Regions from separate parts of the Pseudomonas sp. B21-056 genome, predicted to be linked through region 2. Evidence: predicted binding sites of a transcription regulator. Region 2 holds the regulator's gene; each other region holds the start of a gene.
What was found. The regulator sigma-54, encoded in region 2, starts transcription at its own class of promoters, with help from an activator protein. The targets are predictions, from matches to a motif close to ANTGGCATNNANNTTGCTNT.
Positions count from the first base shown of each region.

Region 1: the regulator sigma-54 is predicted to act here: its motif matches at 2,092-2,111, upstream of LOY67_RS08800 (CmpA/NrtA family ABC transporter substrate-binding protein).
Region 3: the regulator sigma-54 is predicted to act here: its motif matches at 7,511-7,530, upstream of glnK (P-II family nitrogen regulator).

Region 1 is NZ_CP087203.1:1,950,594-1,960,563, reverse strand. It holds gene rmf (ribosome modulation factor) at 449-664, shown strand; gene LOY67_RS08805 (quinone-dependent dihydroorotate dehydrogenase) at 984-2,003, opposite strand; gene LOY67_RS08800 (CmpA/NrtA family ABC transporter substrate-binding protein) at 2,244-3,455, shown strand; gene LOY67_RS08795 (ANTAR domain-containing response regulator) at 3,469-4,044, shown strand; gene LOY67_RS08790 (nitrate/nitrite transporter) at 4,534-5,745, shown strand; gene LOY67_RS08785 (bifunctional protein-serine/threonine kinase/phosphatase) at 5,755-7,425, shown strand; gene nirB (nitrite reductase large subunit NirB) at 7,877-9,970, shown strand, end outside.
Region 2 is NZ_CP087203.1:992,452-1,002,421, forward strand. It holds gene pmbA (metalloprotease PmbA) at 1-1,166, shown strand, start outside; gene LOY67_RS04200 (HPr family phosphocarrier protein) at 1,316-1,591, opposite strand; gene rapZ (RNase adapter RapZ) at 1,607-2,464, opposite strand; gene ptsN (PTS IIA-like nitrogen regulatory protein PtsN) at 2,467-2,931, opposite strand; gene hpf (ribosome hibernation-promoting factor, HPF/YfiA family) at 2,944-3,252, opposite strand; gene LOY67_RS04220 (RNA polymerase factor sigma-54) at 3,329-4,825, opposite strand; gene lptB (LPS export ABC transporter ATP-binding protein) at 5,045-5,770, opposite strand; gene lptA (lipopolysaccharide transport periplasmic protein LptA) at 5,770-6,315, opposite strand; gene lptC (LPS export ABC transporter periplasmic protein LptC) at 6,302-6,874, opposite strand; gene LOY67_RS04240 (KdsC family phosphatase) at 6,882-7,406, opposite strand; gene LOY67_RS04245 (KpsF/GutQ family sugar-phosphate isomerase) at 7,407-8,381, opposite strand; gene LOY67_RS04250 (ATP-binding cassette domain-containing protein) at 8,655-9,464, shown strand; gene mlaE (lipid asymmetry maintenance ABC transporter permease subunit MlaE) at 9,464-9,970, shown strand, end outside.
Region 3 is NZ_CP087203.1:6,178,207-6,188,176, reverse strand. It holds gene LOY67_RS28725 (methyl-accepting chemotaxis protein) at 1-213, shown strand, start outside; gene LOY67_RS27205 (aldose 1-epimerase family protein) at 492-1,706, shown strand; gene LOY67_RS27200 (YifB family Mg chelatase-like AAA ATPase) at 1,713-3,206, opposite strand; gene LOY67_RS27195 (sensor histidine kinase) at 3,404-4,684, shown strand; partial or broken gene LOY67_RS28720 (MCP four helix bundle domain-containing protein) at 4,792-5,574, shown strand; gene LOY67_RS28715 (methyl-accepting chemotaxis protein) at 5,569-6,432, shown strand; gene LOY67_RS27180 (accessory factor UbiK family protein) at 7,058-7,318, opposite strand; gene glnK (P-II family nitrogen regulator) at 7,733-8,071, shown strand; gene LOY67_RS27170 (ammonium transporter) at 8,109-9,443, shown strand; gene LOY67_RS27165 (secondary thiamine-phosphate synthase enzyme YjbQ) at 9,655-9,970, shown strand, end outside.

The DNA of each region.
Region 1 (9,970 bases), 960 kb from region 2:
CCCGGTGGCACGAAGGTGTGCCGTCCACCCTCGCCGCTCAGGTTAAAAGAGCTTAGATGCGGGGGCAGATAAAAAATTCTGTGCAACAAATTGTGAAAACCCGTCCCTTTCGTCGAATAGTACCCGAGTGCAACGGGGGGACATTCTCATCCGGGGAAAGACCGCGCCCTTCGGCGCAGGGCCGATCATACAGGGGTCTTGCTCAAAAGCGGATGCTGAACAGCGTGTTACTTATCGCCCTAACGTCTTTATTGTTACGTGCTTATGACAAAACGATCATTCCATCCATGTGACGCTTTGGTTAGAACTCAACACAGGTTGACGTCACAACGGCGCCAACACCTTGGCTCGTCACGCCGGCAACGAGCCACCAACGGCAGAATGATTCTGCCCCGGCCCCGACAGGGGCCGACGCGAAGTAACAGTCAACAAGTGAGGGCAATACCCTATGAGAAGACTTAAGCGTGATCCGTTGGAAAGAGCATTTTTACGCGGTTACCAATATGGTGTTGGTGGTAAATCCCGTGAGCTTTGCCCCTTTACTCTACCGTCGGTACGTCAAGCCTGGATCAATGGCTGGCGAGAAGGACGCGGCGACAACTGGGACGGTATGACCGGCACTGCGGGTATCCACAGACTCAACGAACTTCACGCCGTCGGCTGACACAGGGCTCAATACTCAAGAACTCGACAATCTGATCCACACAACGATTTAACCACGCGCGTCCCATCCGGACGGCGGGCTACGGCCCAGGGGCTCCTTTGAGGAGCCCTTTTTAATGCTCATCGGAAATTCAAGCTGCGAACACCGTTGTGGCGAGGGGATTCATCCCCGCTGGGATGCGAAGCGGCCCCAAAATCGCAAGACCGAAATACCCTCACCGACTCATACATCGAAGGGGGCTGCTGCGCAGCCCAGCGGGGATGAATCCCCTCGCCACAGATAAATCCCCTCGCCACAGAAGCATTCGCCAGCCGCGAAATCACCCCAACGCCGCAATCGCATCCACCGATTCACGAATCAACGCCGGCCCCTTGTAGATGAAGCCCGAGTAAATCTGCACCAGGCTTGCCCCTGCGGTGATCTTCTCGGCGGCATGCCGCCCTTCGGTGATCCCACCCGCCGCAATGATCGGCAAGCGCCCGGCCAGTTCCCCAGCCAGCACCTTCACGGTGTGGGTGCTCTTGTCACGCACCGGCGCGCCGGACAACCCGCCTGCTTCATCACCGTGCTCCAGCCCTTCGACCCCTTCGCGGCCTAGCGTCGTGTTGGTGGCGATCACCGCGTCCATGCCGGTCTCGATCAGGGCCTGGGCCACCTGGGCGGTTTCTTCGTCGGTCATGTCCGGCGCGATCTTGATCGCCAGCGGGACATGCCGGCCATGGATCACCGCCAGTTCGGCACGACGTCGGGCCAGGTCGGCCAGCAGTTGCTTGAGGGAGTCACCGAACTGCAGGCTGCGCAGCCCCGGGGTGTTCGGGGAGCTGACGTTGACGGTCACGTAGCTGGCGTGGGCGTAGACCTTGTCCAGGCAGATCAGGTAATCGTCGACGGCACGCTCCACCGGCGTGTCGAAATTCTTGCCGATGTTGATACCCAGCACGCCTTTGTATCTGGCAGCAGCCACACGGGCCAACAGGTTGTCCACACCCAGGTTGTTGAACCCCATGCGGTTGATGATCGCCTCGGCTTGCGGCAGGCGAAAGAGCCGTGGCTTGGGGTTGCCCGGTTGCGGCCGTGGCGTGACGGTACCGATTTCCACGAAGCCGAAACCCAGTTGGGCGAAGCCGTCGATGGCCGCGCCGTTCTTGTCCAGGCCCGCTGCCAACCCGACCGGGTTAGGGAACTCGAGGCCCATCACATTCACCGGCAACGTCGCCGGCGCCTTGCACAACAGACCATTGAGGCCCAAACGTCCGCCCGCGCCGATCAGGTCCAGGGACAGATCGTGGGAGGTTTCCGGGGAAAGTTTGAACAGCAGTTCACGGGCCAGGGTGTACATGGGCGGCTTTGACTCGGGCGACGAAATGAGGCGGCGATTATAGCCGCGCATCGGCGGTTCAAGCGAGGCACCTGCACAAAACAGCGCCGATGGCATATGCCTTGCACCCCTTTGGTCATCGACGCTCATGCCAACGATGGAATGAGTGCCACACTGTTTAAAGGATAACGGCGTCGTCATCCGGCCTTGCTCTGGCAGTCGTCCGGGTACGGCGCTTTTTACGTGGAAGGTGATGCCCCGATGAATGAAGTTCCAGCCAACGCCCTGGCCTGGGTCAATGGCAGTGACGCCCCGGAAAAAAGCGCAATCGACCTGGGGTTCATGGCCTTGAGTGACTGCGCCCCGGTGGTGGTAGCCGCCACCCAGGGCTTCGCCCAACCCTACGGCCTGACCTTGAACCTCAAGCGCCAGACGTCCTGGGCCAACCTGCGGGACAAGCTGGTCAGCGGTGAAATCGACGCGGCCCACAGCCTGTACGGCCTGATCTATGCGGTGCACCTGGGCATCGGCGGTGTCGCGCCGACCGACATGGCGGTGCTGATGGGGCTGAACCAGAACGGCCAGAGCATCCACCTTTCCCATGGCTTGCAGGCGATGGGCGTGACCAGTCCTGAGGCACTGGAGCGCCATGTGCACCAAACTCGCCCGAAACTGACCTTCGCCCAGACATTCCCCACCGGCACCCATGCGATGTGGCTCTACTACTGGCTCGCCGCCCAGGGTATTCACCCCTTGTCGGACGTCGACAGCGTGGTGGTACCGCCGCCGCAAATGATTGCGCACTTGCAGGCCGGGCGTATCGACGGACTCTGCGTCGGCGAACCCTGGTGCGCCAGCGCGGTGAAACAGAACCTCGGTTTCACCCTGGCAACGACCCAGACCATCTGGCCCGACCACCCGGAGAAAGTCCTGGGCTGTACCCGTGCGTTCGTCGAGCAGTACCCCAACACGGCGCGAGCCCTGGTGATGACGGTCCTCGAAGCCAGCCGGTTCATTGAGCAGAGCAGCGAGAACCGTCGCAGCACCGCACAACTGTTGAGCGCCGCCGAATACCTCGATGCACCGCTGGACTGCATCGAACCCCGTCTGCTGGGGACCTACGCCGATGGCCTGGGCAATAGCTGGCAGGATCCCCACGCCATGCGTTTTCATGGCGACGGCGAGGTGAACGTGCCCTACCTGTCCGACGGCATGTGGTTCATGACCCAGTTCCGGCGCTGGGGCCTGCTGCGGGAAGACCCGGACTACCTGGCCGTGGCGCAGGAGGTCCAGCAACTCGAGCTGTATCGCCAGGCGTGCGCGGCGCTGGGCATTTCGTCGACCTTCCAGGACATGCGCAGCAGCCAGTTGATCGACGGCACCACCTGGGACGGCTCGGACCCGGCCGGGTACGCCCGCAGCTTCAAACTGCACGCCTTGAGCGATGCGGCAGCCCTTTTCGCCAGCCGCTGACAGGAGCCCGACCATGCTGCGTATCCTGCTGATCAACGACACCGCGAAAAAAGTCGGCCGCCTCAAGGCCGCCCTGGTGGAAGCCGGTTTCGACGTCATCGACGAATCCGGACTGACCATCGACCTGCCGGAACGCGTCGAAACAGTGCGTCCGGATGTGATCCTGATCGATACCGAGTCACCCGGACGGGATGTCATGGAACAAGTGGTGCTGGTCAGTCGCGACCAGCCACGACCGATCGTCATGTTCACCGATGAGCACGACCCGGATGTGATGCGCCAGGCGATCAAGTCGGGGGTGAGTGCCTACATCGTCGAAGGCATCCACGCCGCGCGCCTGCAACCGATCCTCGACGTGGCCATGGCCCGCTTTGAAAGCGACCAGGCCCTGCGCGCCCAGCTCCTGGCCCGGGACCAGCAACTGGCCGAACGCAAACGCATCGAACTGGCCAAGGGCATGCTCATGAAGATGAAGGATTGTAATGAAGAACAGGCCTACACCCTGATGCGCCGCCAGGCCATGAGCCGCCAGCAGAAGCTGATCCAGGTGGCCGAGCAGATCATTGCCATGAATGAGTTGCTGGGCTGACGGCCTTATAGCGCCTGGGCCGACGCTATCGCGAGCAGGCTCGCTCCCACAGGGAGCTCCCGGGTGAACGCAGCATCTGCACCGCCCCGGATCAACTGTGGGAGCGAGCCTGCTCGCGATGACGGTTTTCCATCCAACATCTTCATCGACTGACCCACCGCTTTCGCGAGCAAGCCCGCTCCCACAGGAGGCTCCCGGGTAAACGCAGCATCTGCATAGCCCCGGATCAACTGTGGGAGCGAGCCTGCTCGCGATAGTCCCCTCGACCCCGCTGTTGGCACAGATCTCGCTTAAGCAACCCCACAGGTAACCAACGGCGGTTGCCCCACCTACGACAAAGACGTCGCACACCTTGCTCGCCCCCTCGGCGATCCGGGTTGCGGCGTTTTTTTGCTTTGGCCCCACCGTCCGGGGTCGGTGGGGTCGCCGTCGTGGCGCACCACTTCGAAGCACCGACTTTTTTCGAGACTTTAACCGCTGAGGTGCGCGATGAATTCAAGCTTCTGGAAATCCGGCCACACCCCGACATTGTTCGCGGCCTTCCTCTATTTCGACCTGAGCTTCATGGTCTGGTACCTGCTCGGCCCGCTGGCGGTGCAAATTTCCACCGACTTGCATCTGACCACCCAGCAACGCGGCCTGATGGTGGCGACACCGATCCTGGCCGGTGCCGTGCTGCGCCTGTTCATGGGCCTGCTGGCCGACCGGACTTCACCGAAAACCGCCGGCATGGTGGGCCAGGTGATCGTGATCTGCGCGCTGTTCTGTGCCTGGAAACTGGGCATCCACAGCTATGAACAGGCGCTGCTGCTGGGCCTGTTCCTCGGCATGGCCGGTGCTTCGTTCGCCGTCGCCCTGCCATTGGCGTCCCAGTGGTACCCGCCACAACACCAGGGCAAGGCCATGGGCATCGCCGGTGCCGGCAACTCGGGCACCGTGCTGGCCGCGATCATCGCGCCGCTGATGGCCGCCGCCTTCGGCTGGAGCAACGTGTTCGGCTTCGCACTGGTCCCATTGATCCTGACCCTGGTGGTCTTCGCCTGGCTGGCCAAGAATGCGCCCGAGCGGCCGAAAGCCAAATCCATGGCCGACTACCTCAAGGCCCTGGGTGATCGTGACAGCTGGTGGTTCATGTTCTTCTACAGCGTGACCTTCGGCGGCTTCATCGGCCTGGCCAGCGCCCTGCCCGGCTACTTCAACGACCAATATGGCCTGAGCCCCGTGACCGCCGGCTACTACACCGCGGCCTGTGTTTTCGGTGGCAGCCTGATGCGGCCGTTGGGTGGCGCCCTGGCGGATCGTTTCGGCGGTATCCGCACCTTGCTGGGCATGTACACCGTGGCAGCCATCTGCATCGCGGCGGTGGGCTTCAACCTGCCGAACTCCTACGCGGCACTGGCATTGTTCGTCTGCACCATGCTCGGTCTCGGCGCCGGCAACGGTGCGGTGTTCCAACTGGTGCCACAACGTTTCCGCCGCGAAATCGGCGTGATGACCGGGCTGATCGGCATGGCCGGCGGCATCGGTGGCTTCGCCCTGGCGGCGGGCATGGGCGCGATCAAGCAAAGCACCGGCAGTTACCAACTGGCGCTGTGGCTGTTCGCGAGCCTGGGTGTACTGGCCTGGTTCGGCCTGTACGGCGTCAAGCGTCGCTGGAGAACCACCTGGGGTTCGGCGGCCGTCACCGCGGCGCGGGTATAAACCAATCCCATGAGCCTGCAACTGAGTTTCGCTGAAGCCAGTGCCATCGGCCCACGGGAAGAAAACCAGGACGCCCTGCGCCTGGTCACCCCGGCCCCGGCGCTGGCCGCCAGCAAGGGTTACCTGTTCGCCATCGCCGACGGCGTGAGTCAATGCGCCGATGGCGGGCTGGCCGCCCGTTCGACCTTGCAAGCCCTGGCCCTGGACTATTACGCCACGCCGCAAACCTGGGGCGTGGCCCAGGCACTGGACCGGCTGTTGCTGGCACAGAATCGCTGGTTACAGGCCAACGGTGGCGGGCAGCCGCTGCTCACCACCGTCAGCGCCCTGGTGCTGCGTGGCCGGCGCTTCACCCTCGCCCACGTTGGCGATTGCCGGGTCTACCGCTGGCATGCCGATCATCTGCAACGGGTCAGCGAAGATCACGTCTGGGAGCAACAGGGCATGCAACATGTGCTCAAGCGCGCTCTGGGGCTGGATCAGCATCTGATCCTCGACTTCCTCGACGGCGAACTGCGCACGGACGAAACCTTCGTACTGCTCAGCGATGGCGTCTGGGCGGTGCTGGGGGACACGGCCATCGCCGGCATCCTTCGCGACCAGCCGGACCTGAACCTCGCCGCCCAGACACTGGTCAACGCCGCGCACCTGGCCGGCAGCCAGGACAACGCCAGCGCCTTGCTGGTGCGGGTCGATGCGCTGGGCGAAGCGAGCATCGGCGATGCGCTGATCCAACTGCAGCAATGGCCTCTTCCCCCGGCACTGAAACCAGGCCAGGTGTTCGAAGGCTGGCAGGTCGAAGGATTGCTCGGCCAGAGCCAGCAATCGCTGCTCTACCGGGTACACGACGGCCAGGGCCAGCCGTGGCTGCTGAAAACCCTGCCGGTGCAACTACGGGATGACTCCCGGGCCGGGCAGGCGTTGCTGTCGGAGGAATGGTTTCTCAAGCGGGTCGCCGGAAGGCAGTTTCCGGAAGTCCATGGCGTTCCCCAGCGTCAGCACCTGTATTACGTGATGCGCGAATACCCGGGCATGACCCTGGCCGAGCTGTTCCACCAGGCCGGCGCCTTGCCCCTGGCTCAATGGCTGGACCTGGCGCAACGACTGGTGCGGGCGGTGGGGTTGTTGCATCGACGGCAGATCTACCACCGCGACATCAAGCCGGAGAACCTGCACCTGGGAGACGATGGGGAGCTGCGTCTGCTGGATTTCGGGCTGGCGTACTGCCCGGGCCTGTCCGAAGACCAGGCCAACGTGTTACCGGGCACCCCCAGCTATATCGCCCCGGAAGCTTTCGCAGGCACCGCACCGACGGCGCAACAGGACCTGTATGCCGTCGGTGTGACCCTGTATTTCCTGCTGACCGGGCATTATCCCTACGGCGAAGTCGAAGCATTCCAGCGACCGCGCTTTGGCGTACCGGTCAGCGCCAGCCGCTATCGGCCGGACCTGCCCGAATGGCTTGGACAAAGCCTGGAGCGCGCCGTCGTGGCGACGCCGGACGAGCGCTTTGAAACCGCCGAGGAATGGCTGTTGTTGCTGGAACAGGGCGAGCGCCGCAGCTTGAGCGTCAGGCCCCGGCCACTGCTGGAGCGCGAACCGCTGAAGGTCTGGCGGACCTTGGCGCTGGTGTCTTTGGTGGCGAACATTGTGCTGCTGTTTCTGGTGTTTCACAGCTGAGATCCGGTTGCGCCCATCGCGAGCAGGCTCGCTCCCACAGGGATCTGCTGCACCTGCCTTGTGTACGACTGAGATCCATTGTGGGAGCGAGCCTGCTCGCGATGGCGGCTTGCCCGTCACTGCACACCATCGGTCCCACGCGCCATTACCGTGCAACCCGCTTTCATTCGGTGCAATAAATCCCCCGACACGCCATTACATCGTCGAACCCTTCAATAAAACCGCGCCCCAACGCCACTTGGCACAACCGCTGCATAACCCCTCTCAACAGACATAAAGCAACGCCTCCAACGATGAAGGCGGTGCTTCCCGAGAGAACGGGACCAGGACAAAGGCGTCCTCGCTAGCACACTAGCGGGACGCCTTTTTTTGTTTTCGTGAAAATTGCCGAGCCAGTCCGATCGCCGTGATGAAACGTGACGAAACCGGTCTGGGCTTGCGGAGAACCCTGATGAAAAAACTCAAACTGGTGATGATCGGCAACGGTATGGCCGGGGTTCGAACCCTCGAAGAACTGCTCAAGCTGAGCAACGAGCTGTACGACATCACGGTGTTCGGTGCCGAGCCCCACACCAACTACAACCGCATCCTGCTCTCCCCCGTGCTCGCCGGCGAACAGACCTTCGAAGAAATCGTCCTCAATGATTTGAGCTGGTACCAGGACAACCACATCAACCTGCTGCTCAACCGCAAGGTCGTGGAGATCGACCGGGTCAAGCGTCGGGTCATCGCTGAAGACGGTACTGAGGCCGAGTACGATCGCCTGCTGATCGCCACCGGTTCCACGCCGTTCATCCTGCCGATTCCCGGCCACACGCTCGACGGCGTGATCGGCTACCGCGACATCGCCGACACCCAGGCGATGATCGACACCGCCAAGACCCACAAGCATGCCGTGGTGATCGGCGGCGGCCTGCTGGGCCTGGAAGCGGCCAATGGCTTGAAGCTGCGCGGCATGGACGTGACCGTGGTGCACCTGGGTGAATGGCTGCTGGAGCGGCAACTGGACAAGACCAGCGGCCAACTGCTGCAAACCGCCCTGGAAGACCGCGGCCTGAAATTCCGTCTCAGCGAGCAGACCCAGGCCCTCCACGATGCCGGCAATGGCCGGGTCGGTTCGGTGCAGTTCAAGAACGGCGACATCATCCCTGCCGATCTAGTGGTGATGGCGGCCGGCATCCGCCCTAACGTCGAACTGGCGGAAAAATCCGGCATCCCGTGCAGCCGCGGGATCCTGGTCAACGACACCATGCAGACCTACGACCCGCGCATCTACGCCATCGGCGAATGCGCCAACCATCGCGGCACCGCCTACGGCCTGGTGGCCCCGCTGTTCGAACAGGCCAAGGTCTGCGCCAACCACCTCGCGCAACTGGGCTTCGCCACCTACAAAGGTTCGGTGACCTCGACCAAGCTCAAGGTCACCGGCATCGACCTGTTTTCCGCCGGGGACTTCATGGGCGGCGAAGGCACCGAGACCATCACCCTCTCCGACCCCATCGGCGGCGTCTACAAGAAACTGGTGATCAAGGATGACGTGTTGGTCGGCGCCTGTCTGTACGGCGATACGGCAGATGGCGGCTGGTATTTCCGCCAGATCCGTGAGAATGCCGCCATCAGCGAGATCCGCGATCACCTCATGTTCGGCGAAAACGCCTTGGGCGACGTAGGACACCAGGGCCAGGACAAAGCCATGAGCATGGCCGACTCCGCCGAGGTCTGCGGCTGCAACGGCGTGTGCAAGGGCACCATCGTCAAGGCGATCCAGGAACACGGGCTGTTCAGCGTCGATGACGTGAAGAAACACACCAAGGCCGCCAGTTCCTGCGGCTCCTGCGCCGGGCTGGTCGAGCAGATCCTCATCAACACCGTCGGCGGCGCGGCAGACGTCAAACCGAAAAGCGAAAAAGCCATCTGCGGCTGCAGCGACCTCAACCACGGCCAGATCCGCCAGGCGATCCGCGACGAGCACCTGCTGACCATCGCCGGGACCATGAGCTACCTGAACTGGCGCACCCCGAACGGCTGCGCCACCTGCCGCCCGGCCCTGAACTACTACCTGATTTCCACCTGGCCCGGCGAAGCCCACGACGATCCGCAATCGCGGCTGATCAACGAGCGTGCCCACGCCAACATCCAGAAGGACGGCACCTACTCGGTCGTCCCACGGATGTGGGGCGGCGTGACCACGCCGTCGGAGCTGCGGCGCATTGCCGACGTGGCCGACAAATACAGCGTGCCGATGGTCAAGGTCACCGGTGGTCAGCGCATCGACTTGCTCGGTATCAAGAAGCAGGACCTGCCCGGCGTCTGGGCCGACCTCGACATGCCGTCCGGCCACGCCTACGGTAAGTCCATCCGCACCGTGAAGACCTGCGTCGGCAGCGAGTTCTGCCGCTTCGGCACACAGAACTCCACCCAACTGGGTATCGAACTGGAGCACGACCTGTTCAACATGTGGTCGCCGCACAAGGTAAAGCTGGCTGTCTCCGGTTGCCCGCGCAACTGCTCGGAAGCCGGCATCAAGGACGTAGGCATTATCGGT
Region 2 (9,970 bases):
ACCAGGGTTTCGGTATCACCTTGTACGTCGGCCAGCGCAAGGGCTCGGCCAGTACGTCGGCCAGCGGCCCGGATGCCATTCGCGAAACCGTCGCCGCAGCGCTGGCGATCGCCCAGCACACCTCCGAGGACGAAGCCTCGGGCCTGGCCGATGCCGCCCTGATGTGCAAGGAGTCGCGGGACTTCGACCTGTTCCACGCCTGGGACATCACCCCCGAGCAGGCCATCGAGCAGGCGTTGCGCTGTGAAGCGGCGGCGTTCGATACCGACCCGCGGATCAAGAACGCCGACGGCACGACGCTCAATACCCATCAGGGCTGCCGGGTGTACGGTAACAGCCACGGTTTCATCGGCGGTTATGCGTCGACCCGTCACAGCCTCAGTTGCGTAATGATCGCCGAAGCCAACGGCCAGATGCAGCGCGATTACTGGTACGACGTGAACCGCCAGGGCAGTCTGTTGGCAGATCCGTTGTCGATCGGCCAGAAGGCCGCGCAACGGGCGGCCAGCCGCCTGGGCGCGCGACCGGTACCGACCTGTGAAGTGCCGGTGCTGTTTGCCGCCGAGCTGGCCGGTGGATTGTTCGGCAGCTTCCTGTCGGCGGTTTCCGGCGGCAACCTGTATCGCAAATCCTCGTTCCTCGAAGGTGCGCTGGGCCAGAAACTGTTCCCGGAATGGATGACTATCGACGAACGCCCGCACCTGATGCAGGCCATGGGCAGTTCGGCGTTCGACGGCGATGGCCTGGCCACCTATGCCAAGCCGTTCGTGGAGAAGGGGGAGCTGGTGTCCTACATCCTCGGCACGTATTCGGGCCGCAAACTCGGCATGCCGAGCACCGCCAATGCCGGTGGTGTGCACAACCTGTTCGTAACCCACGGCGAAGAGGACCAGGCGGCCTTGCTGCGGCGGATGGGGCGAGGCTTGCTGGTGACCGAGTTGATGGGCCATGGCCTGAACATGGTCACCGGGGACTATTCCCGTGGCGCGGCAGGTTTCTGGGTCGAGAATGGCGAGATCCAGTTCCCGGTCCAGGAAGTGACCATTGCCGGCAACATGCGCGATATGTTCAAGCAGATCGTGGCCGTGGGCAATGATCTGGAACTGCGCAGCAACATCCGCACCGGTTCGGTGCTGATCGAGCGGATGACGGTGGCGGGTAGCTGACTTTCATTGCGATAAAAAAGGCGCGGCATCCATTGGATGACGCGCCTTTTTAATGTGTAAAAGCATCCTGTGGCGAGGGGATTTATCCCCGCAGGGCTGCTTCGCAGCCCAGCGGGGATAAATCCCCTCGCCACAACAGTCTTGCGGTGTCAGCCACCTTCGTCGAAGTAGTTGTTGATCAGGGTCACCAGCGCATCCATCGCCTCCTGCTCCTGCTCGCCTTGGGTTTCCAGGTAGATCTTGGTGCCCTTGCCCGCTGCGAGCATCATCATTGCCATGATGCTCTTGCCATCGACCGTGGCCTCCGGCGTACGACCGACCCGGATGGTGGTGTCCTTGAACTGGCCTGCCACCCCGACGAACTTGGCTGACGCGCGGGCATGCAAGCCCAGCTTGTTGATGATTTCAATTTCCCGAGCAGGCATCGCGATGTGGATCCTTTAGCTGAGGTCGCGGTGGCGAACCTGGACGTTCTTCAGGGATTGTTGCAGGAGCTGGCCCAGGCGCTCGGTCAGGTAGACGGAGCGGTGATGACCACCGGTACAACCGATGGCGATCGTGACATAGGCGCGGTTGCTTGCGGCAAAGCGGGGCAGCCATTTAAGCAGGTAGCCGGAGATGTCCTGGAACATTTCCTCGACATCCGGCTGGGCCGCCAGGTAGTCGATCACCGGTTGATCCAGCCCGGACTGCTCGCGCAGTTCCGGTTTCCAATAAGGGTTGGGCAGGCAGCGCACATCGAACACCAGGTCGGCGTCTACCGGCATGCCACGCTTGAAGCCGAACGACTCCACCAGGAACGCGGTGCCCGGTTCCGGCTGGTTCAGCAAACGCAACTTGATGGTGTCACGCAGCTGATACAGGTTCAGGTTCGTGGTGTTGACCTTGAGGTCCGCCAGGTCGGCGATCGGCCCCAACAGCTGGCTTTCGTCTTCGATGGCTTCGGCCAGCGAGCGGTTGGCGTTGCTCAGGGGGTGGCGCCGCCGGGTCTCGGAAAAGCGCTTGAGCAGGGTTTCATCATCGGCATCCAGATACAGCACGTCGCACTGGATATGCCGGTTGCGCACTTCCTCGAGCAGTTCGGGAAAGCGCGACAGGTGGCTTGGCAGGTTGCGCGCGTCGACGGAAACCGCCACCAGCGGTTGCGCCAGCTCGGTGTGGATCAGCGCCCGCTCGGCCAACTCCGGCAGCAGGCCGGCCGGCAGGTTGTCGATGCAATAGTAGCCGCTGTCCTCAAGCACATTGAGGGCCGTGCTTTTACCGGAGCCGGAGCGGCCGCTGACGATGATCAGGCGCATGATTAATGACCGTTCTGCTCGTCCAGGACAACCTGATACAAGGCTTCGTTGCTCGATGCGCCGCGCAGCCTGTCGCGCACTTCCTTGCGGTCCAGCATGCTGGCGATCTGGCGGAGCAGTTCAAGGTGCTTGTCGGTTGCCGCTTCCGGGACCAGCAGGACGAACAGCAGGTCGACCGGTGCGCCATCGATGGCGTCGAAATCTATGGGGGCTTCAAGGTGCAGCAGCGCGCTGATCGGCGTGGCACAACCCTTGAGGCGGCAATGGGGAATGGCGATGCCGTTGCCAAAACCGGTGGAACCGAGTTTTTCACGGGCAACGAGGGCCTCGAAAACGTCCTGCATTTCCAGATCCGGTACTTCCCGGTGGATCAGGTTGGCGATTTGTTCGAGGGCTTTCTTCTTGCTGCCTCCCGGCGCGTTCACCTGGGAACGGCCGGGGGTCAGGATGGATTCTAGTCGGATCATGGATTGGGGGGGTTAACGACCGGTTGCGCCTTGGAGCAGGCTCTGGGTCTTTTCCTTATGCTTTTTGAGTTGGCGATCCAGCTTGTCGGTCAGCAGGTCAATCGCGGCATACATGTCTGTGTGCTCCGCGTTGGCAACCACCTCTCCACCGGGAATATGCAACGTGGCTTCGATTTTCTGCAGCAGCTTCTCGACGTTCATCGTGACCTGCACGTTGGTGATCTTGTCGAAATGCCTTTCCAATCGGTCGAGTTTTTCGCCGATGTACGTACGCAGGGGTTCGGTCACTTCCAGTTGGTGTCCACTGATGTTGACTTGCATACAGCTTCTCCTTCGTTGCCAGTGCATAAAGCGGCAGGCAGAAATGCCTGCCACTGGAACGCTGTGGCGTGGCCTGTTACATCAACCGCTTGCGTTCGCTCGAAGGTGCAATCCCTAGGGATTCACGGTATTTGGCGACGGTACGGCGGGCCACCTGAATGCCTTGTGCCTCCAGTAAACCAGCGATCTTGCTGTCACTCAACGGCTTTTTCTGATTTTCCGCAGCCACCAGTTTCTTGATGATCGCGCGGATGGCCGTGGATGAGCATTCTCCGCCCTCGGAGGTGCTGACGTGACTGGAGAAAAAATATTTCAATTCGTAGATACCCCGTGGGGTATGCATGAATTTCTGCGTGGTCACCCGGGAGATTGTCGACTCGTGCATGCCCACTGCCTCGGCAATGTCGTGCAGGACCAACGGCTTCATCGCTTCGTCGCCGTAGTCCAGGAAGCCGCGTTGATGTTCCACGATCTGGGTGGCGACCTTCATCAGCGTTTCGTTGCGGCTTTGCAGGCTCTTGATGAACCAGCGCGCTTCCTGCAACTGGTTACGCATGAAGGTGTTGTCGGCGCTGGTATCGGCGCGCCTTACAAAACCTGCGTACTGGGCGTTGACCCGCAGCTTGGGCACCGATTCCTGGTTCAGTTCCACCAGCCAGCGATCGTTGTGCTTGCGCACGATCACATCGGGCACCACGTATTCGGGCTCGGTGGCCTCGATCTGCGAGCCCGGGCGTGGGTTGAGGCTCTGGACCAGTTCGATCACCTGGCGCAGCTCATCTTCCTTGAGCTTCATGCGCCGCATCAGCTGGCTATAGTCGCGGCCGCCCAGCAGGTCGATATAGTCGGTGACCAGTCGCTTGGCCTCGGCCAGCCACGGCGTCTTGGCGGGCAGCTGGCGCAGTTGCAGCAGCAGGCACTCACCCAGGTTGCGGGCGCCGATGCCGGCCGGCTCGAACTGCTGGATACGGTGCAGGACGGCTTCGATCTCGTCCAGCTCGATGTCCAGCTCGGGATCGAAGGCCTCGAGGATTTCTTCGAGGGTCTCGTCCAGGTAGCCCTGGTTGTTGATGCAGTCGATCAGGGTCACGGCGATCAGGCGATCGGTGTCGGACATCGGCGCCAGGTTCAACTGCCACAGCAGGTGGCTTTGCAGGCTTTCGCCGGCAGAGGTGCGGGTGGTGAAGTCCCACTCGTCATCATCGCCGCTGGGCAGGCTGCTGGCGCTGGTCTGGTAGACGTCTTCCCAGGCTGTGTCCACGGGCAGATCGTTGGGGATGCGTTCGTTCCATTCGCCATCCTCGAGGTTATCCACCGTCGGGGCGGCTTCCTCCTGGTAAGACGGTTCCTGGATCTCGGTATTGGGTTTGTGCTCGACGTTGTCGGCCAGCGGATCGGTATTGTCGAAGTCGTCGCCTTCTTCCTGGCGTTCGAGCATCGGATTGGATTCCAGGGCCTCCTGGATTTCCTGTTGCAGGTCCAGGGTCGACAATTGGAGCAGGCGGATGGCCTGTTGCAGCTGCGGTGTCATCGTCAGCTGCTGGCCCATTCTCAAGACTAGCGATGGTTTCATGGCAGGGGCTTAACACCTTATTCGCCGGCGCACATGCGCCATCCACTACAAGGGCGCCGGAGCGCCAAACCTTAAGCAAATTATATGCCTGAAACTTAAGTGTTTGCCTAGGGGAAGTTCTCAATTAGTTTCCCGATGACGGGGATTCACTGAGAGCGCCCCAGGGCGCTGCCTTAGTTAAATTAGCGGCGCCGGGACAATTTGCCAGACACTTCGCGCTTACAGGCGGAACTCGTGGCCCAGATACACTTCCTTGACCAGTTCGTTGGCCAGGATGGTGGCGGAGTCACCCTCGGCGATCAATTGGCCGTCATTGACGATGTAGGCGGTTTCGCAGATGTCCAGCGTCTCGCGCACGTTGTGGTCGGTGATCAGCACACCGATCCCCTTGGCCTTGAGATGGTGAATGATCTGCTTGATGTCACCCACCGAAATCGGATCCACACCGGCGAACGGTTCGTCGAGGAGGATGAATTTCGGGGCAGTGGCCAGGGCTCGGGCGATTTCCACCCGGCGTCGTTCGCCACCGGACAGGCTCATGCCGAGGTTGTCGCGGATGTGGCTGATGTGGAATTCCTGCAGCAGGCTTTCCAGCTCCTGGCGACGACCGGCCTTGTCGAGTTCCTTGCGGGTCTCGAGGATCGCCATGATGTTGTCGGCAACCGACAGTTTGCGGAAGATCGACGCCTCTTGCGGCAAATAGCCGATACCGGCCTTTGCCCGGCCATGCATCGGCTGGTGGCTGACGTCCAGGTCGTCGATCAGGACGCGGCCCTGATCGGCCTGGACCAGGCCGACGATCATGTAGAAGCAGGTGGTCTTGCCCGCGCCGTTGGGGCCGAGCAGGCCGACGATCTGCCCGCTGTCGATCGACAGGCTGACATCGCGCACGACTTGACGGCTCTTGTAGCTCTTGGCCAGGTGCTGGGCTTTCAGAGTTGCCATTACTGGGCCTTTTGCTCGGTTTTCTTTTTCGGCTGGATGACCATGTCGATCCGTGGGCGCTGCTCGGTCACCTTGTTGCCGGTGGCGCGACCGGCGCTGGCGAGTTTCTTGTTCGTGTCGTAGACGATTTTTTCGCCCTGGGTGACGTTGTTGTCCTTGTCGATGACCTTGGCGCGATCGATCAGCACGACGCGGTCCTGGGAGGCGTGATACTGGATGGTCACGCCGTAACCCTGTACGGGCTTGGTGTCGCCGGCGGTTTGCAACTGCTCGAAATAGGCCAGGTTGCCCACCGAGGTCACCACGTCGATGTCGCCGTTCGGGGTGCGGGTGATGGTCACGGTGTTGCCGGTGACCTTCATCGAACCCTGGGTGATGATCACATCGCCCTTATAGGTGGCGACACCGTTCTTGTCGTCCAATTGGGCATCGTCAGCCTGGATGCGGATAGGCTGGTCGCGGTCGTTGGGGAGGGACCAGGCGCTCGCGCTTCCCAGTGCTGCGCCCAGACTGAGCAAAATAGGGAGGGTTTTAGCGAGCTTCATACTGTCCTCTTACGTTCGATAGCAGGTGTATCCTGCTTTCCTTCAAATACGCCTTCATGCCCGTGCCGGTCGATACACCACCGGCGCCGTCGATTCTAACGGGTTGCTCGGTCTGCGCATATTGTTGCTGCGGGAACACGGTCATGCGAGTGCTGGTGATGATGGTCGTGCGGTTCTTCTCATCGGTGCGTGCCACGCGTACCGAGTCGATCAGTTCAACTTCGGTGCCGCCGGGTTTGACTTCAGCACGCTTGCTCTGCACATGCCACGGGAACTCCGTGCCGCGGAACATGTTCAGGTCCGGATTGGCGACCAGCGTAATGTCGGTGGCCTTGACGTGATCGACCTTGTCGGACGTCATTTCGTACTGCACTTTGCCATCGGGCAGGTATTGCAGTGTATGTGTGTTGGTCGCATACCAGTCGATGTCGTTTTCCTGGACCTGTGCGGCGGGGCGGTCGAGAAAACGTTCGGGGCTGATGTTCCAGTAGCCCACCGCCGCGAAAATCGCCGCGATGCACGCGAACAGCAGGATGGTGCGAATCTTCTTGCTCAGCATAAATGGCTCACAGGTACGCGGCGTTGGCCGCTTCGAGGCGGCCCTGGGCGCGCAGGATCAATTCGCAGAACTCACGGGCCGCGCCTTCGCCGCCTCGCGCCGTGGTGACGCCGTGGGCGTGCTCGCGTACGAAGCCGGCCGCGTTGGCCACTGCCATGCCCAGGCCAACCCGGCGGATCACCGGCAGGTCCGGCAGGTCGTCACCCAGGTAGGCGACCTGTTCATAGCTCAGGTTGAGTTGGCCCAGGAGTTCGTCCAGGACCACCAGTTTATCCTCGCGCCCTTGATAAAGGTGGGGAATGCCAAGGTTCTTCGCACGCCGTTCGACCACCGGGGTTTTGCGGCCGCTGATGATAGCGGTCTGCACGCCGGCGGCCATCAGCATCTTGATGCCCTGGCCGTCGAGGGTATTGAAGGTCTTGAACTCGCTACCATCCTCGAGGAAGTACAGGCGCCCGTCGGTCAGCACGCCGTCCACGTCGAACACGGCCAGCTTGATGGTTTTACCGCGTTGCAGCAGGTCTGCGTTCATTTACATGACTCCCGCACGCAGCAAGTCGTGCATGTTCAGGGCGCCCACCGGGCGGTCTTCGGCATCGACCACCACCAGGGCGCTGATCTTGTGGTCTTCCATGATTTTCAGGGCCTCGGCGGCGAGCATTTCGGCGCGGGCGGTCTTGCCGTGGGGCGTCATGACCTGCTCGATGGTGGCACTGTGTACATCGATGGTCCGGTCCAAGGTACGACGCAAGTCGCCGTCGGTGAAGATCCCGGCGAGCTTGCCGTCGGCCTCGAGGACCACCGTCATGCCCAGGCCTTTGCGGGTCATCTCCATGAGTGCATCCTTGAGCAGCGTGCCGCGTTGCACCTGCGGCAACTCGTCCCCGGCGTGCATCACGTTCTCGACCTTCAGTAGCAGGCGTCGGCCCAGGGCGCCACCAGGGTGGGAGAAGGCGAAATCCTCCGCGGTGAACCCCCTGGCTTCCAGCAGGGCCACGGCCAGGGCGTCGCCCATGACCAGGGCCGCAGTGGTGGAAGAGGTTGGTGCCAGGTTCAGCGGGCAGGCTTCGTGCTCGACGTGAACATTGAGGTTCACTTCGGCGGCCTTGGCCAGCGGCGAGTCGGGGTTGCCGGTGACGCTGATCAACTGGATACCCAGGCGCTTGATCAACGGCAGCAGGGTAATGATTTCGTTGGTGGAGCCGGAGTTGGACAGGGCCAGGATAATGTCGTCCTGGGTAATCATGCCCATGTCACCGTGGCTGGCTTCGGCCGGGTGGACGAAAAATGCCGTGGTGCCGGTGCTGGCCAGGGTCGCGGCGATCTTGTTGCCGATGTGCCCGGATTTGCCCATGCCGACCACCACGACGCGGCCTTTGCTGGCCAGAATCATCTCGCAGGCGCGTACGAAATCAGCGTCGATATGGGGCAGCAAGCCTTGCACGGCTTCGAGCTCGAGGCGGATGGTACGTTGTGCCGATTGAATCAGATCGCTGGATTGGCTCATGTCAGAAATCGTATAGCCCGATGAAAAGGCGGCGATTATAGCGGCAATGAACAATTCCCTCACGTTAGTTCGTCATGCGTTGTGCAAACACCTCACCAGGTTCTGGATAAATGCACTCATTTACCTTAAGCCAGGCTTAACGGGTTGGGGGTGGCCCTTGGGCGCTTGGCCGTTGCAGTGATATAGTTCGCCGCCGGTTCGGATGCCCGGTGGTACCGACGCTATCGGCTGGGCAGGGCATTCGGATGTGAGGCTGCATCGCAAGGAGTTTAGATGAGTGCCGACAACGCCTACGCGGTCGAGCTGAAGGGGTTGTCCTTCAAGCGAGGGACGCGCAGCATTTTCAATGACATCGATATTTGTATCCCGCGCGGCAAGGTGACCGGCATCATGGGGCCTTCCGGGTGCGGAAAGACCACGCTGCTGCGCCTGATGGGCGCGCAGTTGCGGCCGAGTGCCGGTGAAGTCTGGGTCAATGGCCAGAATCTTCCCAAGCTGTCGCGCAGCGACCTGTTCGATGCGCGCAAGCATATGGGCGTGCTGTTCCAGAGCGGCGCGCTGTTCACCGATCTCGATGTATTCGAGAACGTGGCATTCCCGCTACGGGTCCATACCGACTTGCCGGATGAGATGATCCGCGACATCGTCCTGCTCAAGTTGCAGGCGGTCGGGCTGCGTGGCGCCCTCGATCTGATGCCGGACGAGCTGTCCGGTGGCATGAAGCGTCGGGTCGCCCTGGCGCGGGCGATTGCCCTCGATCCGAAAATCCTCATGTATGACGAGCCCTTCGTTGGGCAGGACCCGATCGCCATGGGGGTGCTGGTGCGCCTGATCCGGCTGCTCAACGATGCCCTGGGCATCACCAGCATCGTGGTATCCCATGACCTGGCCGAAACCGCCAGCATCGCGGACTACATCTATGTGGTCGGCGATGGCCAGGTATTGGGGCAGGGTACGCCCCAGGAGTTGAAGGCTTCGGACAACCCGCGCATTCGCCAATTCATGAAGGGCGATCCGGACGGTCCGGTGGCGTTCCATTTTCCGGCCACGGATTACCGTACCGATCTGCTGGGGAAGCGCTGATGCGCAAGAAATCATTGATAGAAAGAATTCGCCTGTTCGGCCGTTCCGGCATCGACGTGCTGGCGGTGCTGGGCCGTTCCACATTGTTCCTGGCCCATGCCTTGCTGGGGCGCAACGCCACGGGCGGCGGTTTTGGCCTGCTGGTCAAGCAACTGCATTCGGTGGGGGTGATGTCCCTTGTGATCATCGTCGTGTCCGGGATTTTCATCGGCATGGTGCTGGCGTTGCAGGGCTTCAACATCCTGTCCAGCTACGGTTCGGAGCAGGCGGTCGGGCAGATGGTCTCGCTGACGCTGTTGCGTGAGCTCGGTCCGGTGGTGACCGCATTGCTGTTCGCCGGCCGTGCCGGTTCGGCGCTGACGGCCGAAATCGGTAACATGAAGTCTACCGAGCAGTTGTCCAGCCTGGAGATGATCGGCGTCGATCCGCTCAAGTACATCATTGCCCCGCGCCTGTGGGCCGGCTTCATTTCCCTGCCGGTGCTGGCGATCATCTTCAGCGTCGTC
Region 3 (9,970 bases), 1.3 Mb from region 2:
GAGCAAAGCCGTTCGGCCGGCCAGCAGTTCGCGGCGATCACCACCGCCACCCAGGAACAAAGCAGCACGGCGACCCTGCTCAGCAGCAACCTGCAAAGCATCGCCATGGCCAACAGCGAACAGCGCGAAGTGGTCTCGAACCTGGCCGTCACTGCCAAGGAACTGGAAAAACTGGCGCAGGACCTGCGCCAAGAGGTCGACCGGTTCCGCTGAGTCACCCATAACCGCCGCGAGCAGGCTCACCCGAGATCATTGTGGGAGTGAGCCTGCTCGCGATGGCGTTGGCACAGGCGACATCTGTGCAATCTGGGCTACCGCAATCGCGAGCTGGCTCGCTCCCCACAGGGTTTCGGTTTTCGACCGCAAATACTTCAGGCGTCCCGGCTAATTCCTCCAGTCTTGCTTTTTTAGAGTTATTGCCGCTTTTAGGCTTGCTGAAACGTTTCTTCAAGTCTATAAAAACCGCACAACTCCAATAAAAGGCCAAGTCCATGACTCCGCTCAAACTCCTCGTTACCCTCGGCGCCCTGGGCGCTGCCTCCCACGCCATGGCCTGGGATTATGTCCTGCTCGACACCGATAAAGCCGCGCAACCCTGGCAGATCACCAGCCAGCAGCTTGGCGTGAAAACCGACAAGCCCTTTTCCGTGACGATGCGCACCCTGCATGGCGGTCGCCAGGAAGGCGTCAGCATCGTCGACATCGACAACGGCATCATGAAGCTTTCGGTCGTCCCGACCCGGGGCATGAACGTGTTGCAGGCGTCGGTGGGAAATGCGCGGATGGGCTGGGACTCGCCGGTCAAGGAAGTGGTCAACCCGGCCTTCATCGAACTCAACGGTCGCGGCGGGCTGGGATGGCTCGAAGGTTTCAACGAGCTGGTCACCCGTTGTGGTTACGAGTGGGTGGGTCACCCTGGCATGGACAATGGCGAACTGCTGACCTTGCACGGTCGCGCCGCCAATATCCCGGCCAACAAGGTCACCCTGCACATCGATGAAAAAGCGCCTTATGCCATCACCCTGAGGGGTGAATTGAAGGAGCAGGCTTTCAAGAAGGTCGATTTCTCGGTGCAGACCGAGTTGGTCACCGAACCTGGCAGTGTAACGTTCGCCCTCAACGACACGTTGACCAACAACGGCGACTATCCGAAGGAATACCAGGCGCTCTACCACAGCAATTTCAGCACGCCTTTCCTGGAGCAGGGCGCCCGCTTCGCCGCGCCGGTCAAGCAGGTCTCGCCATTCAATGACAAGGCCAAGGGTGATCTGGCCGACTGGCAAACCTACCGGGCGCCCACCAAGGATTACGACGAAACCGTCTATAACGTCGTGCCCTACGCCGATGCCAAGGGCGACACGCTCACCGTGCTGCACAACAAGGCCGGCAGCCTCGGCGTATCGGTGGGCTTCAACACCGGAGCGCTTCCGGTGTTCTCCCTGTGGAAAAACACCGATACCCAAGGCCAGGGTTACGTGACCGGGCTGGAACCGGGCACCAGTTTTTCCTATAACCGCCATTACCAGCGCCCATTGGGCCTGGTGCCGATCATCGCGCCGAAAGAGCAGAAGCACTTCCAGATCCACTACAGCCTGTTGGCGGACAAAGGCGCCGTGGATAAAGCGCTCAAGCGTATCGGTGAGATCCAGGGCGATCGCAAGACCGAGGTACGAGGCACGCCGCTGGTGGACCTGAGCAAACCGTGACACGGTTCAGGCCGTAGCGGGTCGATACTGCAAGGCTTCAGCCAGGTGCTCCCGGCTGATACGGCCCGCTTGCTCAAGGTCCGCCAGCGTCCGGGCGACCTTGAGCAAACGATGGGCGGCCCGCAGCGACAAGGTCAGTCGCTCGCAGGCCGTTTCCAGCCACGTTTCATCGGCTGGGGATAACGTGCAATGCCGCCGCAAACCCGGTAGATCCAGGAAAGCGTTGGCACAGCCCTGACGCGCCTGCTGGCGTTCACGGGCTTCGGCCACCTGTTCGGCCACGGTGGCGGTGTCCTCACCCGGTTCGCTCTTGGGGTTCAGCGCTGTGGCTTCCCGCGCCACCGTCAGGTGCAGGTCGATGCGGTCCAGCAGGGGGCCGGAGAGCTTGTTGCGATAGCGCTGCACCATGTCTGGTGTGCAGGAGCAACGGCCGCTGGGCTCGCCAAGGTATCCACAGGGGCAGGGGTTCATCGCCGCCACCAACTGGAAGCGCGCCGGAAAGCGTACACGGTCGCGGGCACGCGAGACGACGATGTGGCCCGACTCCAGTGGCTCGCGCAGGACTTCCAAGACCTTGCGGTCGAACTCCGGCAATTCATCCAGGAACAGCACGCCGTGATGGGCCAGGGTGATTTCCCCCGGCTGCGGTTTGGAACCGCCACCGACCAGCGCCGGACCGGATGCCGAATGATGGGGCTGGCGAAAAGGGCGTTGCGGCCAATGACTCAATGGCACGCAACTGGCAACCGACTGGATCGCCGCGACCTCCAGGGCCTCGCTCTCGGCCAGTGGTGGCAGCAGCCCCGGCAGACGACTGGCCAGCAATGTCTTGCCGGTACCCGGTGGGCCGCTGAACAGCAGGTTGTGCGCGCCGGCGGCAGCGATCAGCAGTGCACGCTTGGCCCCGACCTGGCCCTGCACTTCATTCAGGTCGGGGTAGGGCTTGCTGGCCGAGAGCAGTCCGTTCGAAACGAATGGCTCGACCGGAGCGTGGCCGTTGAAGTGCGCCACCACTTCGAGCAGATGATCCACGGCGATCACCCTCAGGCCCGACGCCAGGCAGGCTTCCTCGGCATTCGCCCGCGGCACCACCAGCGTACGCCCGGCCTGGCGCGCTGCCAGTGCCGCGGGCAATACCCCGCGTACCGGTCGCACGGCGCCGGATAACGCCAGCTCGCCGAGGCATTCCACGTCGTCCAGCGTCAGGGTCGGCACCTGCACGCTGGCCGCCAGGATGCCCAGGGCAATGGCCAGGTCGAACCGCCCGCCGTCTTTCGGCAGATCCGCCGGCGCCAGGTTCAAGGTGATGCGCCGCGCCGGGAAGTTCAGCCCCGAATTGATGATCGCGCTGCGCACCCGGTCCTTGCTTTCCTTCACCGCCGCCTCCGGCAGACCGACCATCGTCAGCGACGGCAAGCCATTGGCCAGATGGACCTCAACGGTAACGGCGGGAGCCTCCACCCCCACCTGGGCGCGGCTATGGACAATGGCGAGCGACATGAATCGTTCCTTGAATGAATGGGCGCCGCATCCTGCGGCTTTCGAAGGTTAGTCGTGAGGACGATCCTCGGCGTGATAAATGGCGGGTGAAATCTTGGCAGGATGTTGCGGGCGTAATGACGGCCTGGCAAATGAGCACGCAGGCCTCTGCTAGACTGCGATTTGTGGCAATTCAATGGCACAGGGAGGAAGCGGCCATGAACGACTTGCTGGCGTTATTGACCGATAACCGCTTCATGCCCCATGGACATTGCTACTTGTGGCGCCCGGATCTGCTATGGACCAACGTGATTGCGGACGGGCTGATCACGTTCTCCTACATCACCATTCCCTTTACGCTCATCTACTTTATCCACAAGCGCAAGGACGTGCCTTTCGACTGGATGCTGGCGGCCTTCGGCGTATTCATCCTGGCCTGCGGAACCAGCCATGTGATGGAAATCCTGACCATCTGGCAACCCTACTACTGGCTGTCGGCGCTGGTTAAGGTGATCACCGCGATTGCGTCAGTGATTACCGCCGTCCTGCTGGTCCGGCTGGTGCCCGCGGCCCTGAAGATCCCCAGCCCGCAGCAAATGGCCCGGGTCAACGACGAGTTGCGCGAGGCCCAGGCCGAACTGGTCACTACGGCACGCCGGGCCGGCATGGCGGAAATCGCCACCAACGTGCTGCATAACGTGGGCAACGTTCTCAATAGCGTCAATGTGTCGGCCCAGGTCCTGTACGACAAAGTCCATACGTCCAAAGGGCAGGGGGTCGCCAAGGTGGTTCAATTGATGAAGGAGCATTCCGATGATCTCGGCGACTTCTTCAGCAGCGACCCGAAAGGTCGGGCACTACCGGACTATCTCGGCAAGCTGGCCGAATCGCTGGCAATCGAGCAGCAAAGCATGATCAATGAGTTGGCGCAGCTGACCAAGAGCATTGACCATATCAAGGAAATCGTCGCCACCCAGCAGTCCTATGCCGGCAATTCCAGCGTGTTGGAGTCAGGCTCGTTGCGCGAGTTGATCGAGGATGTGGTGCGCATCTGTCATGTGTCCCTGGCCCGTCATCACGTGACGCTGGTCAAGGAGCTCAACGATACCCCGATCATGGCGCTGGATAAGCACAAGGTGCTGCAGATACTGATCAACCTCATCAACAACGCCAAACAGGCGCTTGATCCGGTCACCGACCGTCCCTCGCGGATCACCCTGCGCCTGAAGGCCATTGACGACCAGCGTGTACGGATAGAGGTCGAGGACAACGGTGAGGGTATCTCCATGGACAATCTGCCTCGGTTGTTCGAACACGGCTTCACGACCCGCGTCGACGGTCACGGTTTCGGCCTGCACAGCTGCATCCTGGCGGCTCATGAGCTGGGCGGTGAGCTGACCGTGCAGAGTGCGGGGCCGGGGCAGGGGGCGTTGTTTGCACTGGAACTGCCAATTGCGCTTGAGCAGGAACAATCCCTGAAGGCCGCGCATGATCGTTGAATAATCCAAGCGGTCATGCGATTCCCTGCATTGTGGTCAATATTTAGCCTGACTTAGCATCTCTCGGTTGATATGGCAAAGGGCCATTGCTCCACAGGGATCCGCTAATGAACTGGCTCTATGACGCAAAAATCTCGACCAAACTGCTCACTTCGTTTTTCCTCTGCGCCCTGATCACGCTCGCCGTGGGCATGCTTGGCGTCAGCGGTGTTGCTGCGTTGTCGGCACGCCTGCAGACCGCTTTCAACACCAACCTGGTCTCGGTTGCCAACACGGCGCAAACCAAGACCAAGGCCGTTGGCCAGACGCGCGACATGTTCCGGCTGTACATCGCCACTGCCAGCAACGCTCCGCAGAGCATGAAGGATGAGTTCCTGGCCTCGATGAAAGCCAATCAGTTGGCCAGTGAGCAGGCCTTCGCCGCTTATCGTCAAGGCAACCTGGCGGAAGACGAACGCCTTGCCGGTGACCAGATGGCCCGTGATTGGCCGGTCTACCAGGCCATGGTGCAGCAGTACGTGGCAATGATGGCGGCCGGCGACCTGGAGAACGCTCGCACCCTGCTGATGGGTGACTTGCAGAAGACCTATCGCAAGGTGATGGACCAGTTGACCATCATGATCGACTCCAATGACCGTCAGATCAGCGAAGACGCCAAGGCCGCCACACGCCAGGAAGCGTCGGCCAGGACGGTTCTGTACAGCGGTATCGTTATTGCCTTTATCGCGGCGCTACTGTTGGGTGTGTTTATCAGTCGGCTGATCAGCCGGCCGATTGCCGTAGCGGTTGATTGCGCGCAACGCATTGCCCAGGGTGACCTGACCCAGCACATCACCAGCAACAGTGGCGACGAGGCCGGTCAGTTGCTCAAGTCCCTGGGCGATATGCAAACCAGCCTGAAAACCACCATCCAGCAGATTGCCAGCGCTTCGGAACAGTTGGCTTCCGCCGCCGAGGAGCTCACCGCGGTCACTGACGATGGCAGTCGTGCCCTGATCCGGCAGAACGACGAGATCCAACAGGCGGCCACGGCTGTGACTGAGATGACCTCGGCAGTGGAGGAGGTGGCCCGCAATGCCGTTTCCACCTCCCAGGCCTCCCAAGCGACCAGTTCGCAAGCCAGCAATGGACGCGATCAGGCCCGTAATGCGGTGCAGGCGATCAACAATGCAACCCGGGAAATTACCTCATCCACCGGATTGGTCAGTGATCTGGCCGTGCAGGTCCGGGATATCGGTAAGGTGTTGGATGTGATCCGCGGGATCGCCGAGCAGACCAACCTGCTGGCGCTCAACGCAGCCATAGAGGCCGCTCGCGCAGGGGAGCAGGGGCGCGGCTTTGCCGTGGTGGCTGATGAGGTTCGCGCCCTGGCAGCGCGCACCCAGGCGTCCACCGGTGAAATCGAAAGCATGATCCATGCGGTCCAGAATCGTGCCGACGGCGCGGTCGATGCCATGGGCAAGAGCCAGGCACTGGTCACCGAGACCCAGAGTCTGGCTCGGGCCACCGGTGAGGCACTGGAGCAGATCGCTGACGGTATTTCGCAGATCAACGACCGCAACCTGGTGATCGCTACCGCGTCCGAGGAGCAGGCCCACGTGGCCCGTGAGGTGGACCGCAACCTGGTGAATATCCAGGATCTCTCGACCCAGACCGCGGCGGGGGCGAACCAGACCAATGCGTCGACCCAGGAGTTGTCCAACCTGGCGTTGTCCTTCAATACGCTGGTGGGCCGTTTCCGGCTCTGATCCCTAGCGTTCAGGTCACGCGTGCTGGATAGGTAATCGTCAAAAGATCGTGATGAAGTCAGTCGTTTACAGCATCGGATTTCAGCCGCGTGCGCCTGCGAGCAGACCGGCTGGCTCCATCTCTTTACCGCAGGCCGCCGCAACTTTCAAAAAGCGGATCTGGGTGGCAGAAATGCCGCCAACTGACCTCAATCTGATTGCAACCCAGCATCCGCGCGTAAAACTCAGTCGTTAGAAGCGCTATCGGAGCGACCCATCCGCGCAGTGGATGGGTATGGTCCGGGCTGCCCTGAAGCAGTACGATTTTTAGGCGAACAGTGCTTTTCCTGGGAGTCGCGTAGCACAGACCGCACAGTACTTCCCGATGCCAGATCGCGATATCCAGACCCTTGGCGTCCTTTTCCTTTTCTTCTCATTAGTAGCGTTCTACCGAGTTCAAGGTGAGAACTGTAATGAGGAGGAATGGGCGCGGAAATCAGTCAGCAACGCCGATACTTGTAGGACTGGTCTTGGAGAAATGAAGGACGTTTATTAGGGAGCGGGCACCCCTACTGTTTGAAGGCTCACGTCCTTAATGCATCGCTGGCAGCGATTGCGAGCCCGCAACGTATCTCATCGGTAGCGCTTATTTCGCGTCAGTGGTGAGTCGCGCTTCCAACTCCGCCACCTTCGCCTCCAGGCTCTCCAGCCGCGCCCGGGTGCGGGCCAGTACGACCATCTGACTGTCGAATTCTTCCCGGCTTACCAGGTCCAGCTTGCTGAAGCCGCTTTGCAGCAGCGCCTTGAACTGGCTTTCGATTTCGCTTTTGGGCAGGGGGGTATCGCCGCTCAAGAGGCGGGAGGCGTGGCCGCTGAGGGCGTCGAGCAGGTCTTTGGGGGCGAGCATGGCAGCAATCCTGAAAACGATGGCGGCAGTGTATCACGCAGTGTCTATAGTCAATTCGGGTGCGCCGGATGCACGCTTTTTGCGCACAGGGTCGGGCGGCGTCGCACTGTTGTTGTGCGTATCGCTGCGGTTCGTGGGGCGGCGCAAGTGGTTGCGGCAGGTAAACCCTTGAAATCACGGGGCTTGGGCACAGATGGCAAGGTTTCTGCTTAGAGGCTCATGACCCATGCACTGATGCAGTCGTTGTGACGAATGCAGTGCAGCCAGGCGAAGCGGGGAGCTTCGTCAGGCACGGTTGACTGGCGCTGGTCGGGCAACTTGGGCCGACGATGCGTTACAAAGCCAGGCACTGCGCTTAGACTTGAGTCGGGTTTGTTTTCCTGGGGCAAGTCCACCAATTCGGGAGAGAGTTTCATGAAGCTAGTCACTGCCATCATCAAGCCGTTCAAGTTGGACGACGTGCGCGAGTCGTTGTCCGAGATCGGCGTGCAGGGCATTACCGTTACTGAGGTCAAAGGCTTCGGTCGGCAGAAAGGTCACACCGAGCTGTATCGCGGCGCGGAATACGTGGTCGATTTCCTGCCCAAGGTGAAGATCGACGTCGCCATTGACGACAAGGATCTTGACCGGGTGATCGAGGCAATCACCAAGGCTGCCAACACCGGCAAGATCGGTGACGGAAAGATCTTTGTGGTCAATCTGGAACAGGCTATCCGCATCCGTACCGGCGAAACCGATACCGACGCTATCTAAAAAAGCCGCCAAACCCAACGCCCCAGGAGAAAACAATATGACTCTGCGTAAATTCGCAGGGCTAGGAGCCCTGTTGTCCTTCGTAATGCCTGGCCTGGCCATGGCAGAAGAGGCGGCAGCCCCCGTCCTCAACTCCGGCGACACCGCCTGGATGCTGACTGCCACGATTCTTGTACTGTTCATGACTATTCCCGGCCTGGCGCTGTTCTACGGCGGCATGGTTCGGTCGAAAAACCTTCTTTCCGTGATGATGCAGTGCTTTGCCATTACCGGTCTGATCAGCGTCCTGTGGGTCATTTATGGCTACAGCATCGCGTTCGACACCACTGGCATGGAGCAGGGCGTCGTCAATTTCAATTCCTTCATCGGCGGCCTGGGCAAAGCGTTCTTGGCGGGCGTGACCCCGGCGAGCATCACCGGTCCGACGGCGTTGTTCCCTGAGGCGGTGTTCGTCACGTTCCAGATGACATTCGCCATCATCACCCCGGCCCTGATCGTCGGCGCCTTTGCCGAGCGGATGAAGTTCTCCGCCATGCTCATCTTCATGGGCGTGTGGTTCACCCTGGTGTATGCGCCGATTGCGCACATGGTCTGGTCCGGCAACGGCGGCCTGCTGTGGGACTGGGGCGTGCTGGACTTCGCCGGCGGCACTGTGGTGCACATCAACGCCGGTATCGCGGGCCTGGTGGCGTGCCTGGTACTGGGCAAGCGCAAAGGCTTCCCGACCACCCCAATGGCGCCGCATAACCTGGGTTACACCCTGATGGGTGCGGCCATGCTGTGGGTCGGCTGGTTCGGTTTCAACGCCGGTTCCGCCGTCGCCGCCAACGGCACTGCCGGCATGGCGATGCTGGTGACCCAGATTGCTACCGCTGCTGCGGCACTGGGCTGGATGTTTGCCGAGTGGATTGCCCACGGCAAGCCAAGCGCACTGGGCATCGCCTCGGGCGTGGTAGCGGGCCTGGTTGCAATCACCCCGGCTGCCGGCACCGTGGGCCCGATGGGCGCCCTGGTCATCGGCCTGGCGGCGGGTGTGGTGTGCTTCTTCTGCGCAACCACCCTCAAGCGCAAACTCGGCTATGACGACTCCCTGGACGCCTTTGGCGTGCATGGCATCGGCGGTATCCTCGGCGCGATCCTCACCGGCGTGTTCGCCGCGCCGGCCCTGGGTGGCTTCGGCACCGTGACCGATATCGCTGCGCAAGTGTGGATTCAAGTCAAGGGCGTGGGCTTCACGGTGATCTACACCGCGATCGTCACCTTCATCATCCTCAAGGTCCTGGACGCCGTCATGGGTCTACGTGTCTCCGAGGAAGAAGAGGCTGTCGGCCTGGATCTGGCCCAGCACAACGAGCGTGGCTACAACCTGTAGACCCACGGTAAAAAATTGCCCGGTTCGCCGGGCATTTTTTTGCCCGCGATTTGTCAACGCTCACAGGAAGAGCCGGTTTTTCCGAAGCCTTTTTGTCTTGTGGGTGACAAGGATTTTCCAGCGCCAAAGGCTTACATCGAAGGTGGAATATTAGGCTCTTTGTTTTTTTCCTGAGCGCGCTAGAATGCGCGCCGAGCGTGCGGAGAACTGTATGTGGCAACAGACGCTGATAACCCTGCGGGCAAGGCCCCGGGGCTTTCATCTGGTGACGGACGAGTTGCTCGCCGGCCTGCCTGAACTCCGGGCGTGTCGCGTCGGTCTGTTGCATCTGTGGCTGCAGCATACCTCGGCCTCGTTGACCATCAACGAGAACGCCGATCCGGCGGTACGTCGAGACTTCGAACGATTTTTCAATCGGTTGATCCCACAAGGAACTGCCGACTATGAGCACAACGACGAAGGCCTGGACGACCTCCCGGCGCACTTCAAGGCCAGCGTGCTGGGATGTCAGCTCAGCCTTCCGGTAA